DNA from 3 places in the Paenibacillus sp. 37 genome. Region 2 is predicted to be linked to each of the others. Evidence: riboswitches for the same ligand, from Rfam matches in the RefSeq annotation. Region 2 holds a riboswitch; each other region holds the start of a gene.

Region 1 (4,671 bases), 2.2 Mb from region 2:
GATACTACGCCAGGTTATGACCTGGAACGTACCGTAGTCCACGAGATCGGACACCAGTACTTCTACGGCATGGTTGCCAGCAACGAATTCGAGGAAGCCTGGCTGGATGAGGGGTTCACCTCTTATGCAGAAGACAAACTGATGGAGCAGGAATACGGATTGATTCCAAATCTGCCGGTACAATCGGGACTGATTACTTCTCCTTCATCCTTAACACAAGAATCCTGGAAGTTCGATTCACAGAATGAGTATGCAGCCAATGTCTATACACGTGGCAAGCTTGTATTGCTTGGTATCGAACACCAAGTCGGTGCCAAAAAGATGGAACGCATTCTCTCTACCTATGTGAAGAAGTACCGCTTCAAACATCCCACTTCGGCTGATTTTCAGAACGTTGTGGAACAAGTGACCCGCACTTCCTGGTCTGATTATTTTGATCAATATGTCTATGGTAACGGGATGGCTGACTTTGCTGTAGAGAAGATTCGTGTTACGCCCGTACAGAAAGACGGTCAAACATTGTACGAGTCATCCGTGACGATCGCAAAAAAAGGGAGTGATTACAGCGCCGTTCCTGTTCGCATTGCTTTTGAAGACGGGCATATCCTCACTAAGCAATGGAATGGCAAAGAAGATCGCATCACCTATAAATTAACTCACACATCCCCCGTATCCTGGGCCATGACCGATCCCCTGTACTCGATCGTGCTGGAGAACCGCCATATGAACAATTTCCTGAAATCCGGACTGGATGAGCGGGCGAAGTCCCGCTGGAGCATGAGTGTAACCAAACTAATAGAAGCCATATTCGGAGGTCTGTCATGGTGAGGTGGAAACGGTGAAAGCGAAAATACGTGAAGGCTGGTTTCTCGTCCGTCAGCATATGTTCATTGCCGCACTCTTATTTCTCTATCAACTCATTTGGGGATATTTCTTCTATCGAATGGTACAATCGGCGGTCATCCCACTGCTCCTGCGCTATCCAGATGCTGATGCGGGAGAGCTGAGTACACTTTTGTTCAAAATGGAAAGTCAACTTAACCTGTCTACCCATCCGGAGGTTCATCGTTATCTATGGATTCTCGGGGGCATGCTGCTGGTTCGCATGTTGATCAGCCCCCTCATTCAGGCAGGACTGCTCTACTCACTTCAGCACTTTAATTCTACAGAAGAGCGCATCCCCTTTGTCCCCGGAATCAAAAATCTGTGGAAACCGATGCTGCTGCTACACACCGTACGTACATTATTGATCCTTCTGCCCGCCTACTGGCTCATACCGAAGCTCTACTCTATTCTCATGGAAGGTTTTCATTCCCTTCAATTACTTTTGCCTGGTATACCTTATGTTGCTGCCTGGATTGTATATGGTTGGATCATCCACCATGCCATACTCTACATGCAGTTCGGTGTTTCGGCACCAGAAGGAGAAGGCGGGGCTCACGGTACCCTCAAAGCACTCTGGATTGCACTGCGTCATCTCATCGCTGTAATCGGCATTGCACTCCTGCTGGGCGGAGTACACCTGCTCGTCTTTGGGGCATTCACTTCAGCCTCATGGTTATTAACGGGACTTACCGGACTTATACTACAACAGACGTATCCACTTGCCAGATGTCTATTGAGTCTGTGGAAAATATGCAGCCATTTCCGATTATGGCAGTCCAAAATATCCAAAGGTGAGAGCAGATAGATTAAAAATTGTTACCATCACAAGTTAAACTCACGGCCTAATATGTACTTATAAATAGGCAAACCTCAACCTTTCCCCGTCAAAGGTCGAGGTTTTTTTTGCTAAATTTGTTGCTAAACGTTGCCAAATCCGTACTCCTCTGTTACAATAATCGCAGTGAGTTTTTAGTAACAACTTTGTAATCTTTACATTCATATTTGTAACTACTTAAAATTAAATCGTCATTTCTTGATTTCGCAGGTGCATAACTAGCACAGCCAAATTCCTGGCACCTGGGAAGCGGGGGAACCAGTTATGGGTGAATTGATCTTGCTACAGAGGGATCATAGGGGACCTTCAACCGAATCCTTAAGCTAACCTCGCAGGCATTGGAAGGGGAATATCTCTTGTTCAAGAAGAAATTAACCGCAGCTGTACTTAGCATCACATTCGCTTTATCGCTTGGTGCAGGTAGCGCATTCGCAGATTCAAAGATGGACACAGTAATTGATTCAGCAATGGGAACTACATACAAAAGTGGAGGAACAACGCTAAACGGCTTTGACTGCTCCGGATTTACACGGTATGTATTCGACAAGTTGGGTATTGATTTGGCACGCCAATCCAGTTCCCAATTCGACATGGGCGATTCCGTATCCCGCATGGAAATGAGAGCTGGCGATCTGGTGTTCTTTAATACAACAGGTAAAGGCGTATCCCATGTAGGAATCTTTGTAGGGGATGGAAAGTTTGCACACTCCTCTTCTTCCAAAGGCGTTACGATCAGTGCATTGAGTGAAAACTATTGGGCCAATCGTTATGTTGGCGCGAAACGGATTATGAGCACGGACGCATATGAATCACTGGCCCTTGACTAGGGACAAGCTGAGCAACATAATGCTGTAACCATTAACCATACTGGAACGAAGCAAGAAGCATAACAGAACCGCCCGGTACATTCTCCGCAGGAATGTATCCGGCGGTTTTTTTGTGCTTCAATCCTTATTCATGTTGCAAGGTATACTCTGGGTATATCCTACGACATCAACAGGTTCATTTTGCGTTCGTTCGTCCGTGCCCTTATGATGTTTTTACCCATCCCGTTATAATATAAACGAAATTACCGGAACTTTTGTTTCATTTTTTTTCTGGGGAAGGAAGACTTGCTAAAAGAACATCACTTTTGTAGAGTGGACAAAGAGTTCTGTTTCAAGGAAAGGAGCATGCAAGTGTATGAAGGAAGCCCCTGTGACGTTTCACGTTGTACCCATGCGAGAAGAACATGCGGAGCTCATCTGCAGTTGGCAGTATGATCCGCCTTACAATATCTACAGCTGGCTCCCCTGGGAGCAGATGAAAGCTCTGGAAGTGGAATTCGGAGATGCACAGCTGCGACAGGAGCAATATGCAATCGTCCTGGATCAGAACGATCGTATATGTGGATTTGCTCAATACTTCCCACTTCAAGGGGTAACCCGGATTGGCCTCGGCATGCATCCAGAGCTGTGTGGTCAGGGTCAAGGGACAGCTTTTGTCACGGCCATTGTACAGGAAGCCATTCGCCGAAATCCGAAGAATGAGATCGATCTGGAAGTGCTCACTTGGAATGCTCGTGCCATTCAAGTCTATCTGAAGAGTGGATTTGTCACCCAGGATACATACGAACGACAGACCCCAAGCGGCTTAAAGCCCTTTCACTGTATGGTTTATGAAGGGCCTCGTGATTAGAATCTCTTGCAAAACAACTAAATTTGCGCCTTGTTATGTGATTAGTTCAAAATTTTCCCACAAAATGCTATGATGTCAGTACAGGTTCCGTTATAATGATATGGATAGTTTTAGGTTAGATGATCTTTCATTCTGGAGGGGACATAAGGGATGCACAAATGGATCATGAGCGGAGTATTTTTTGCAGCATGCGCTTTAGCTATTGTTTTAATGTTTACGCTTCCAGGGAAAGAAGAAGTGGCTGAAGAAGCCAAGCCAACCATGCCGGAAGTCACATTGGATGCCGGACAGGCTGAAGCACTGGTCAAAGCCAATTGTATCTCCTGTCACGGGGATCAGCTTCAAGGTGGCGTAGGACCTGCTCTGGCAAACATCGGCAGCCAGGATGATCTGGAGAAGATCTATTCTACGATTGTCAAAGGTAAAGGTGGCATGCCTTCCTTCAAGGGCAAGCTGCAAGATGAAGAGATTGCAAATATCGCCATGTGGCTTTCAGAGAAGAAATAATCTCTGCACACGCATAACAAAGAGGCCCTTAATCCCCTTTTCGGAGAGTAAGAGCCTCTTTGTTATATCAATTATTAAGCCTCTGCCGCATGCTCGTCCAGAAAGGCCTCCACTTCACGTGCGAACGGCATCCCGGACTGGGCGCCGAGCTTCGTCACGGATAACGCGGCCGCACCCATGGCAAAGCCTACGGCCGCGTCCAACGTCTCACCGCGCGCGAGGGCTACTGCCAACGCGCCGTTGAAGCAATCGCCAGCGCCGGTCGTATCGACGGCGCTTACGGCGTAGCCGGGCGCACGGCATGCGCCGGCACGCCCTGCTTGTACGCGGCCACCAGGCGCTGCCGCGTACACAGCCCCCTCGGGGCCGAGCGTTGTGACGACAGCGGCCCCGAGGGATGCGGCGAGCTCTGCGACCGCCGCATCCAGGTCTTCCGGCCGGAGATGATCCCGGCCGGTAAGCACGGCAAGCTCACTGCGGTTCGGCGTGACAACGTCGACGCACCGCAGGAGCTCCTGGGGCAGACCCGGCACCGCGGGAGCCGGGTTGAGCACCACCAGTGCGCTGCCTTCAGCCGCCAGTTGGGCGGCGCGGGTAACCGCTGGCAGCGGGATCTCCAGCTGCAGCAGCACCGCTGCGGCTGCAGTCAGGCTTTTTACCGTATCCGCCTCTTCCAGCATCTCAGGCACCACTTGCCCATTTGCACCAGGAATAACGATAATCCGGTTGTCTCCCCGAGAGAGCCAAATGGAAGCCGTCCCTGTAAC
Region 2 (4,671 bases):
AGCAACGACCCCTTTCCGGCAACGGGAAGCTGGTCCACTTGGGTTGAAAAAACAATACAGGTCCCCATGAACATGGGGACCAATACATTGAAAGTGGTTACCACTGGATCGGAAGGACCAAATATTGACAGCGTTAATGTTACCGCAGCACAATAAACGTTCCGTATGGCTGATGGAAGACATTTGCTGTACGTGCAGCTAAACACTAACCTGTTGGATACTAAATCTAGTGTTATATCAAAAAATGCAAAAAAAGACTCCTTAAGCTAACGCTTAAGGAGTCTTTTTATTAGATGCGGTCGAGAGGACTCGAACCTCCACGGGGGTTAGCCCACACGGACCTGAACCGTGCGCGTCTGCCAATTCCGCCACGACCGCATATTGTATCTCCGTGATCAATATCGGCGACAAGAAATAATATATCATGTGGAATCTATCATGTCAACACTGAAAATAATAACAATAAAGCCCGAACCAGACGTCCATGTCGATTCAGGCTTTACCTTTAACTACTAAGAGTTTGGTTCATTAAAACGGAAGCATACTACAAATTACAGCTTGGAAGGCCAGTTGCCATACCATGCATACCCGCCTCTTCTTTCTTTATCAATATCACTTAATTTGTATTTAACTACCCCGTCACGACCAATAAAGATTGGTTTATCTGTTCCTATCTCATAGAAGCGTGCCCAAATTGGTGCTGCTTTGGAATCAGCGATAATTTTACTATCTCCATTAGCTCTTTCATATTTGTACCCCGTAATTTTCACCTTGTTAAACCAAGCCTCCGCTCCTTTAATGGATGCGGTAATTTTAGCGTTAGCAGGTCTGGTTTTCAGAAATTTAACAATCGTTACACTCTCTCCAGCTGTCAGCGATGGCACTTCGTAGATTCTTGCGCTCGCTGGTTTAAGGGAACTGGAATCATGTTGTTGTCCCCAAGCTGTCAGCTTACCACCTGAAACGACCTGTGTATTCAAAATCGCCTCCACACCTTTGGCAACTGAATTTTTACTACGGTTAGCAAGTGTGCTGTCTATAAACGAGAAATCACCTTTGCGTGCTGCTACTTCATCCAGCATGATCATTACGTTAATCATGGCATCATCATTGTAAGTGATATGCTTGTGATATCCGGAGCTTTGGTAAACTTGTGGCCATCCGCCGTTTGAATACTGCATGTTGATCAAAAAGTTAATCCCTTTGATTGCAGCTGTGGAGTATCGGGGATCATTCGTCTTTTTAAATTCCTTCGCCAATCTTCTAATTTCTGAGTATGTAGCCTTGTTGTCTATCGTGGACTTCGCCCACTCTCCACTTGTCTGTTTATAATCTTTTCTCCAACCTCCATCCGGCAGCTGGTTCTTCAAAATATCAGAAATACTCGCTGTAGTACCTGAAGCATCCGCAGCAGATACCGTCCCTACAGGGAGAACTGCCATTCCAACTGCTGAGAACACCATCGTACATGCCAGGACAAAAGTAATTATTTTCTTCGCTTTCAAATGTAACACTCTCCTATGTTCGTTTTTATAAATCTTCCACTTCTACTTTACTTATGAAACGCGTCCTTAAACCTCCTTTATTTGTAATTATCGCATAATAAAATCAATTTTAATCCAATATGTGGATTGGATAATCAGATAATATGCAAAAAATCGATTTTTGTCAATATATGCAACTTAATGAATATAATCTCTCTAATTCTACATAACGGGATAGTTCTTTTAACTCATGACAAACCTATTTATTTATCCAAATTCGTCTTAAACGAACCAATAATGACGTTTTTGTCATGAATGGTACCCAAACTTGATCCCTTCTTTCATATAAAAACCTTAATTCCGCTAACATTGAGGTATTACGAAGGGTTTTAAATAGGTTTGACAATTACGCATTTATGCAATATAGTTTCAAATAGTTACAAAAACTTAATTATTCATTGCCGAGTTTCATGTTTGAAAACGGGGGAACCAATTTGGGTGAATTATTCTTATACATAGGAAATATAGGGAACCTTCTACCGAACCCTTAGCTAACTCCGTAGGCATCGAAGGGAGAACATTGATTTTGAAAAAACTGATTATCTCCATTTTTGGAGCAGCTGTATTATTTACATCCGGGGCAACAAGCACAGAGGCAAGCAGTATCAACTCCGTAGTGAACAACATGACAGGTATTCCTTACAAATGGGGTGGCACGACTGTAGCCGGCTTCGACTGTTCTGGTTTTATGAGATATCTTTTCAACAAATACAGCATTGAATTGCCACGTACTTCTCAGCAACAAGCCAAAGCAGGTACGCCAGTATCCAAGAGCAATGTTCGGACAGGTGATCTGGTGTTCTTTAATACAACAGGCAAAGGTATTTCACATACAGGTGTATATATCGGCGGCGGACAATTCGCTCATGCCTCCAGCAGTAAAGGTGTAAGCGTCACGAAGTTATCGAATCCATACTTCAATGATCGTTACGTAACAGCACGTCGGGTAACTGGACAGTTTATGTATGATAAAATGTTAGGTAAAATGTAATTCACATACAAAAAGGCATCGGTTATTAACCGGATGCCTTTTTTGTACTTAGAAAAATGTATGTTGCATCGCTTACTAATTCAGCGCCTTCTGCACTCGCATCGCACCCTGAGAGAGGGCATGTCCTCCTCCAACAGCTCCGGCCACCGCAACGGTCTCCATAATCTCCTGATCTGTTGCTCCCTTGGCACGGGCTTCTTCTACATGGTAGAAGGTACATACCTCATTGTTGGCGAATAATCCAATCCCAAGCGCAATTAGCTGTTTTGTCTTGGCATCAATCACGCCAGGTTGGAAACATTCTCCGGTAAACTCATGATACGACTTCACCACACCTGGCAGTACATCGCTTAATGCTCCAATCTGATCCTTGTAGGCATGAACTTTATCATTCATCAATGTCATGGCTTGTAGCACACCCTCTCGGCTTATAGTTACAGATCTTCCTCACTGTACCTATCTTCTCTCCCGAGTGAGCCAATTATGCCAAGATATCATGGTAATTCCAAACATTTAAACGCTCATGGCTCTGCCATAATCATAAGCTATTACTCACTAAGTGGACTCTGGCGCGGCTCGCTGAACAGCTGATATTTGTAACTGCGATCCAGCTTAACTACACGTCGATTCTGACGTCGGATAAGTACCTGCTCGCCATCCCAGGCAACAACAATCCCGGTTACATCGTTCGATTCCAGCTCGTCCCGTACTACTCTAACTTTCTCACCTGACAGACGCAGGGCGTCCAATTCTGTATCACTAATCATTCGCATGGCTCCTATTTTCCAAATTTATTTACAAAAAGAGACCTAAATGAAATGTCATTTAGGTCTCACGTGACTGTATTAGACTGTCATGTCATTCGAAATTATGTCCCGACTGAAAGTTACCGCTGTGCGTGCTCTTTGCTGTCGTTCTTCTCGAACCAAAAATCAAGCACTTTGGCGGACATCACACGTTCTTCAAGGTACTCCACTTGATGCGATGTAAATTGTTCTTTCCAAGAGAAGGACAACTCTTCGCACAAGCCTACAATCGTCAGTAATTCTGACCAGGCAACATAGCGTTTGTACCAGAAAAATTGAGGATGTTCAATCATATAGGGATAAAGGTCATCGAATTCCGTATGTTTACAATCTAGGGCACGTTCAAAATGAACTTTCGATTCCGCCAGCTTATCATTAAAAAATTGTTCTGTTGCCGGTTGGTTCCCCATGGTGTTGCCTCCTCTCCCTAACATAACCCCATTATAAATGAAATCGGCGGTCATGCAAAGGCATAGTTCAAAAAATAGGCCCTATTCCTTTAAAATGTCACATTTCGTTATCGTCAAATTGTACTGTTCCATCGTTCAGGGAACGAATGCGTACCAAGGCTTCCACCGGAATACCCTGTTCACGAATCGTGCGTGCCCCTGCCTGGAAACTTTTCTCGACCACAACGCCGAATCCGACGAGTTCCGCGCCAGAACGCTCAATAATTTTGATGACGCCACGAGCCGCATCTCCATTGGCAATAATATCATCAATGAACAAAATGCGGTCATTCTCATGAATGAACTCGCGGGATACCATAATGTCAGTTACAATTCCTTTGGTAAAGGACGGTACACGTTCACAGTAAGCATCAGGATCAGCTAGAAGTGTTTTTTTACGACGGGCGAATACAAGGGGCACCCCAAGTTCATAGGCTGCGGCAAACGCAACCGGAATCCCTGAGGATTCTACCGTGATTACCCGAGTTACTCCACTTTCACGAAAACGGGCAGCAAACTCACGTCCCATCTCCATCGTTAATGCAGGATCAATCTGGTGGTTCAACAAACCATCCAGCTTTAATACTTGATCCGAGATAACAACACCCTCTTGTAAAATTCGTTGTTTCAATAATTCCATGATTTGACCTCCCAAGCCTATCCTATGAGGTAAAAGTATCATATATCTATCTATAAGTTCAAGCGAAATTGCCTGGGGGCTGTCATTGAGACACAATTCAAGCCAAAGCACATTATCGATTGTCATGACTTTCGTGGGTCAAGCATACCTTGTACCATGGTACCCGCATGTCCAAACTATACAGGGGCCTGAGAGGGGAAACACATGAAACAGGCATTTCGGGTGCTGCAGATCGCATTTA
Region 3 (4,671 bases), 690 kb from region 2:
TTCAGGGGAATGACTTTGGAGGCTTCGGTTATGCAGGCATTCATGGCTGAATGCAGGTAACCAAGGACCGCCTCCTCGACCGGGATGTCGAGGTGGTGGTTAATCCAGGCGTGAACAGTGGAGAGGCAGCCAACCGAATCGTATTTGGCAAAGATCTGTTCGAGCTGGCTGAATTCAATCCAGGGGTGCAGAGCACGTGCAAGTCTGATCAATCGTTTACCCATGGCGGCAGCTTGTTCTCTGAGATCTCCAGGGGTTCGCTGAACATGGACGAGCTTGTCGATTAGAGCTATCCGCCATGTATCTTTGTGATCTGCTGCGGTATAGATGCCTTTGATGGCCATACCTTCAAGACGAACGATGCTGGGATGCAACTGACAACGCATGAATGATTCGAGATCTTCAGCATTACGAATGGTACCCTCCCTGATATGGATATCCATGCCGAAGGAATGGGTGAACCCTCCAACCTGAATAGAGGAATCAAGCAGGTTGACATAATCGAGCAGCTTATTCCCACGGTTCACAATCATTCGCCTCCTGTGTTCGTTAAATGTCACTTATAGTGACATTTATAATCCTTTTTGTTTGCTTTATGTTTATAAATCCGAATTATATGATAGTTATCTTCCCATAAATGTCCGCTTTTTGTCAATGGTATCCGTAAAATTTAATGGATTAAATCTGTAATTTAATATTTGTGTTATTTTATATAACTTAATGTGTTATTTATGTGGTGGAGTGCAGGGAGAACTATTATAGAAGGAAGGACTATATATAAATGAATCAACAAGATCGGCTCTTACCGAAAAAGAGGAGATCAAATCTAATAATATGCAGTTCATGGGTAAAGATGACGAGATTATGCGATTTTTGATGAAAATGCCTAGCTGAAAAAGTAGTATTAAAAAATACTTTACTTTTAGTTCTGAGCCCGGTATAATCAATTCTGTTGCCGATTATTTACGACATGCGGTCGTGGTGGAATGGCAGACACGCTATCTTGAGGGGGTAGTGGGCGTATGCCCGTGGAGGTTCGAGTCCTCTCGACCGCATCATATGAACGATGAAGAAGAAGCTTTCCGTTATTGGAGAGCTTCTTTTTTTGTCTTTTTCGAACAGTATGACATCTGGGTTGAGAAAAAAAGCCATCCATTACCGGGGCAATGGTGCTCTACCTTACGGCTACGGGTGGCCTGTGTATTATTTTTGAAGTAAGTTCTTGATATCTTCTTCAATCTTGTCCGGTGTTGTTTTGGGAGCATAACGTTTCAGTACCTGTCCGTTCTGATCCACAAGGAATTTGGTGAAGTTCCATTTGATTGCTTTGGAACCGAGCAGGCCAGGAGCTTCTGTGCTAAGGTGTTGGAAAAGAGGGTGAGCGCTTGAGCCGTTTACATCAATTTTCTCAAACATTGGGAAGCTTACGCCATAATTCATCTGACAGAACTCGGCAATATCGTCGGAAGATCCTTTTTCCTGTGCAAACTGGTTGCTTGGGAAACCAAGAACTTCAAATGGAGCATCTTGAAACTTGTCTTGCAGTTCTTGCAGACCTTTGAATTGAGGAGTAAGGCCGCATGAGCTTGCCGTATTCACAATCAGGAGCACTTTGTCACGGTAGTCGGACATTTCAACTTCTTGACCGCGAAGGGTATTCACTTTGTAATCGTAGACTGTCATCTAAATCGCCTCCATTTATTTACTCTTATATCTTCTATTATATTGGCTACAATTAAATATTGCAAAACTAATGTGGTGTTAAAAGCATCAAAACAGGCAAGTTGTGCAGAATACGTGAATGAATTGCGAAGTGATTTTCGTCAGAGTGAGAATTAGATAGCCTTGAAGAGGTGGATAGAGTATAACCTTATTGTAAGCGTTATTATAAACGAGTATTGGCAAAAATCTGCCGATTTGGTGATCTGTAAGGACTTTACACCGTCATGGCGGGGGTGTATGATTCATAACGTAATTTCAATTTAAACTAAATTGTACTTGAAAAACGAAACAAACGATAATATCGCTCGATCTTACCTTAAGATATACGAACGATGTTTTAATCGCTGAGTTTCCATTCATTGATGAATGGGAAACGGGGGAACCAACGGAATGCGCTGTCCAGGACAGTGGGCATTCATGGGGTGAATTTTCCGGTGACAGCCGGAAATAGGGCGACTCTCGCGCCCGAATCCGTCAGCTAACCTCGTAAGCGTTAAAGGGAGAGGCAACAAGCCGTACGCTGGTTCATGGTGTTTTCGCCATGGGTTATTTAAGAAGCGTTCGGGAGGCCTTGGTCCCCCACGCTTCTTTTTTGTTGTCTTTTCACGCCAAGGGAGGAACGAATGATGGATACTGAGATGATTTTAGTGACTGCTCCAAATGAAGCAGGACGCAAATTTATTAAATTGCTGATGTACAAAAAAATGCCGTTTGCCGTTCTAACCAACAGTGCAGGGGAAGAGCGCAGACTCCGTAGAATCGGAGTAGAACATGTCATTCGCATGAATACAGCTGCAGCTCAAAAATGGTTTTTGCCGCATGGCAGCGTAGGTAACGTGTTTATTTTCGAGAACAGCCTGAATCTGACCTGTCGTTATTTACAGATCTGTCGTTCATGGACTTCGAAATCCCTGTGCGTGATTACGGAGCAGAGTCATCCTAAGGGCATCTATCGGGGCATGGGCGCAGACCGGATTGTATATTCGCTCAATGGGGAAGTTGGCTTTCTCCTCAATGGTTAATGCCATAGCTTGTGATTGCTCAGGTGTAAGGTGCCTGTTATAATTGAATGTATCGATAAACGGAAGTTTGAGGAGACTCATGCAGGATGGTGAGTCTTCTTTTTTATGCTTACAAGGAGGAATTGGCGTGCCGGATGTAGGTGGATTGAAATGGTTGTTTTTTGATGTTGGAGATACGCTGGTGGATGAATGGGAGCCGGTTGATGATATTATCGGACAGTTCGTCCGTGAAGCTTGTACTTTGGGGTATCCGGTGACAATTGAGGCGGTACGCGAACTGTTCGCGAACTGTTACCAGAAATATGAGCAATGGCCTATGAGAGTGGCGATTCGCACATTCGTTGAAGACGAGGGACACCAAAAACAGATTCAGGACAAGCTGAAATTTCAAAAAGATCTTGAACGTCCTTTTCCTTCAGCGGATTCCGTTCTTCAGCAGTTGTCACGGTATTATCGCATTGGCATTATTGCCAATCAGAGTCCTGGAACGGAAGAGAGACTGGAGAGCTACGGCTTGCGGAAGTATGTTGATGTTCTGGCGTGTTCGGCTGAAGAAGGAGTGTCCAAGCCAGACCCTGAGTTATACGCTGTGGCCTTGAAGCAGGCTGGTTGTGAACCGGAGGAAGCCGTCATGATCGGTGATCGGATCGATAACGACATTATACCTGCTCGGAAGCTGGGCATGCGTACGATTCGAATTATGCAGGGTTACGGAAGATTCCAGCCAGAACTATCGGATGACAAACGTGCGGATTGGACTGTGGATTCATTGGATCAACTCCTGCCGTTACTGATGCCAAATCAGGATTAGATTCAGATGGTTATTTATTGGAGTATGAGTTTTATTATAAAAGGAAACATGTTGCTGTATTGCAACAATAAAGGCTGATCAACTTGGGTATAGAATACCGGAGTTGATCAGCCTTTTTAGGATTTAGTCGATAAGAACGAGATTAGAGTAACCGAATCGTCTGAATGATCAGATATACATTTAGCATAACGATAACAGCTGTAATGACCCATGAGATGATTTTGAGCCACAATTTGTTGGCAAATGCACCCATGCTTTTTTTATCACTCGTGAACATCACCAGAGGGATTACAGCAAAAGGTAATTGAAGAGACAGCACGACCTGGCTCAAAATGAGCAGTTCTTCTGTGCCATGTTCTCCTGCAATGGCTGTCACAATTACCGCCGGGATGATGGCGATCAGACGTGTGACCAGTCTGCGCAGCCAAGCCGGAATTCGAATGTTCAGGAAACCTTCCATAACGATCTGCCCAGCGAGTGTACCTGTAAGGGTAGAGTTCTGACCTGATGCTAGCAGCGCCACACCGAACAGAATACTTGCAACCGTAGTACCCAATAGAGGTGTCAGCAGATGATAGGCATCTGCGATCTCGGCAACCTGCGTCATACCAGCACTGTGGAATACAGCAGCAGATACAATAAGGATGGCCGCATTGATGAACAGGGCCAGTGTCAACGCGATTGTAGAATCCATGGTCGAGTACCGAATAGCTTCTTTTTTGCCCTGTGGGGTCTGTTCGATCTGACGGGTCTGCACAATGGAAGAATGCAGATACAGATTATGCGGCATCACAGTTGCTCCAATAATACCAATAGCGATATAGAGCATGGCCGGGTTTTGCAAAATCTCAACATTTGGTACAAAACCATGGAGAACACCGCCCATATCGGGTTTCGCCAGGAAGAGGTCAATCCCGAAGCAGAGGGCAATGGTCGCCATTAGCACAATGACGAGTGTTTCCAAAGCGCGGAAACCTTTGTTTTGCAGTACAAGAATCAGGAGTACATCAACTGCGGTGATAATAACGCCATATAACATGGGGATGTTAAATAACAGCTTTAATGCGATAGCAGAACCTATGACCTCAGCCAGATCGGTAGCTGCAATGGCGAGTT

Evidence for each region. A riboswitch is a leader RNA that binds a small molecule or an ion and turns the genes downstream of it on or off. The one in region 2 is predicted to bind cyclic di-AMP.
Region 1: linked by a shared signal. The riboswitch ahead of F0220_RS00520 (C40 family peptidase) and the one ahead of F0220_RS10485 (C40 family peptidase) in region 2 are both predicted to bind cyclic di-AMP.
Region 3: linked by a shared signal. The riboswitch ahead of F0220_RS07170 (HAD family hydrolase) and the one ahead of F0220_RS10485 (C40 family peptidase) in region 2 are both predicted to bind cyclic di-AMP.

The regions. Positions count from the first base shown of each region.
Region 1 covers NZ_CP043761.1:107,252-111,922, reverse strand. The annotation lists gene F0220_RS00530 (M1 family metallopeptidase) at 1-828, shown strand, start outside; gene F0220_RS00525 (hypothetical protein) at 839-1,690, shown strand; cyclic di-AMP (ydaO/yuaA leader) riboswitch at 1,936-2,073, shown strand; gene F0220_RS00520 (C40 family peptidase) at 2,077-2,547, shown strand; gene F0220_RS00515 (GNAT family N-acetyltransferase) at 2,903-3,397, shown strand; gene F0220_RS00510 (c-type cytochrome) at 3,548-3,904, shown strand; gene rbsK (ribokinase) at 3,979-4,671, opposite strand, start outside.
Region 2 covers NZ_CP043761.1:2,305,162-2,309,832, reverse strand. The annotation lists gene F0220_RS10500 (glucuronoarabinoxylan endo-1,4-beta-xylanase XynC) at 1-156, shown strand, start outside; tRNA gene F0220_RS10495 (tRNA-Leu) at 295-378, opposite strand; gene pelA (pectate lyase) at 552-1,514, opposite strand; cyclic di-AMP (ydaO/yuaA leader) riboswitch at 1,934-2,065, shown strand; gene F0220_RS10485 (C40 family peptidase) at 2,071-2,535, shown strand; gene F0220_RS10480 (carboxymuconolactone decarboxylase family protein) at 2,611-2,940, opposite strand; gene F0220_RS10475 (hypothetical protein) at 3,084-3,302, opposite strand; gene F0220_RS10470 (hypothetical protein) at 3,422-3,751, opposite strand; gene F0220_RS10465 (xanthine phosphoribosyltransferase) at 3,849-4,430, opposite strand; gene F0220_RS10460 (YkvI family membrane protein) at 4,635-4,671, shown strand, end outside.
Region 3 covers NZ_CP043761.1:1,618,002-1,622,672, forward strand. The annotation lists gene F0220_RS07155 (urease accessory protein UreF) at 1-527, opposite strand, end outside; tRNA gene F0220_RS07160 (tRNA-Leu) at 973-1,055, shown strand; gene F0220_RS07165 (glutathione peroxidase) at 1,204-1,683, opposite strand; cyclic di-AMP (ydaO/yuaA leader) riboswitch at 2,055-2,230, shown strand; gene F0220_RS07170 (HAD family hydrolase) at 2,346-2,744, shown strand; gene F0220_RS07175 (HAD family hydrolase) at 2,872-3,555, shown strand; gene F0220_RS07180 (Nramp family divalent metal transporter) at 3,698-4,671, opposite strand, start outside.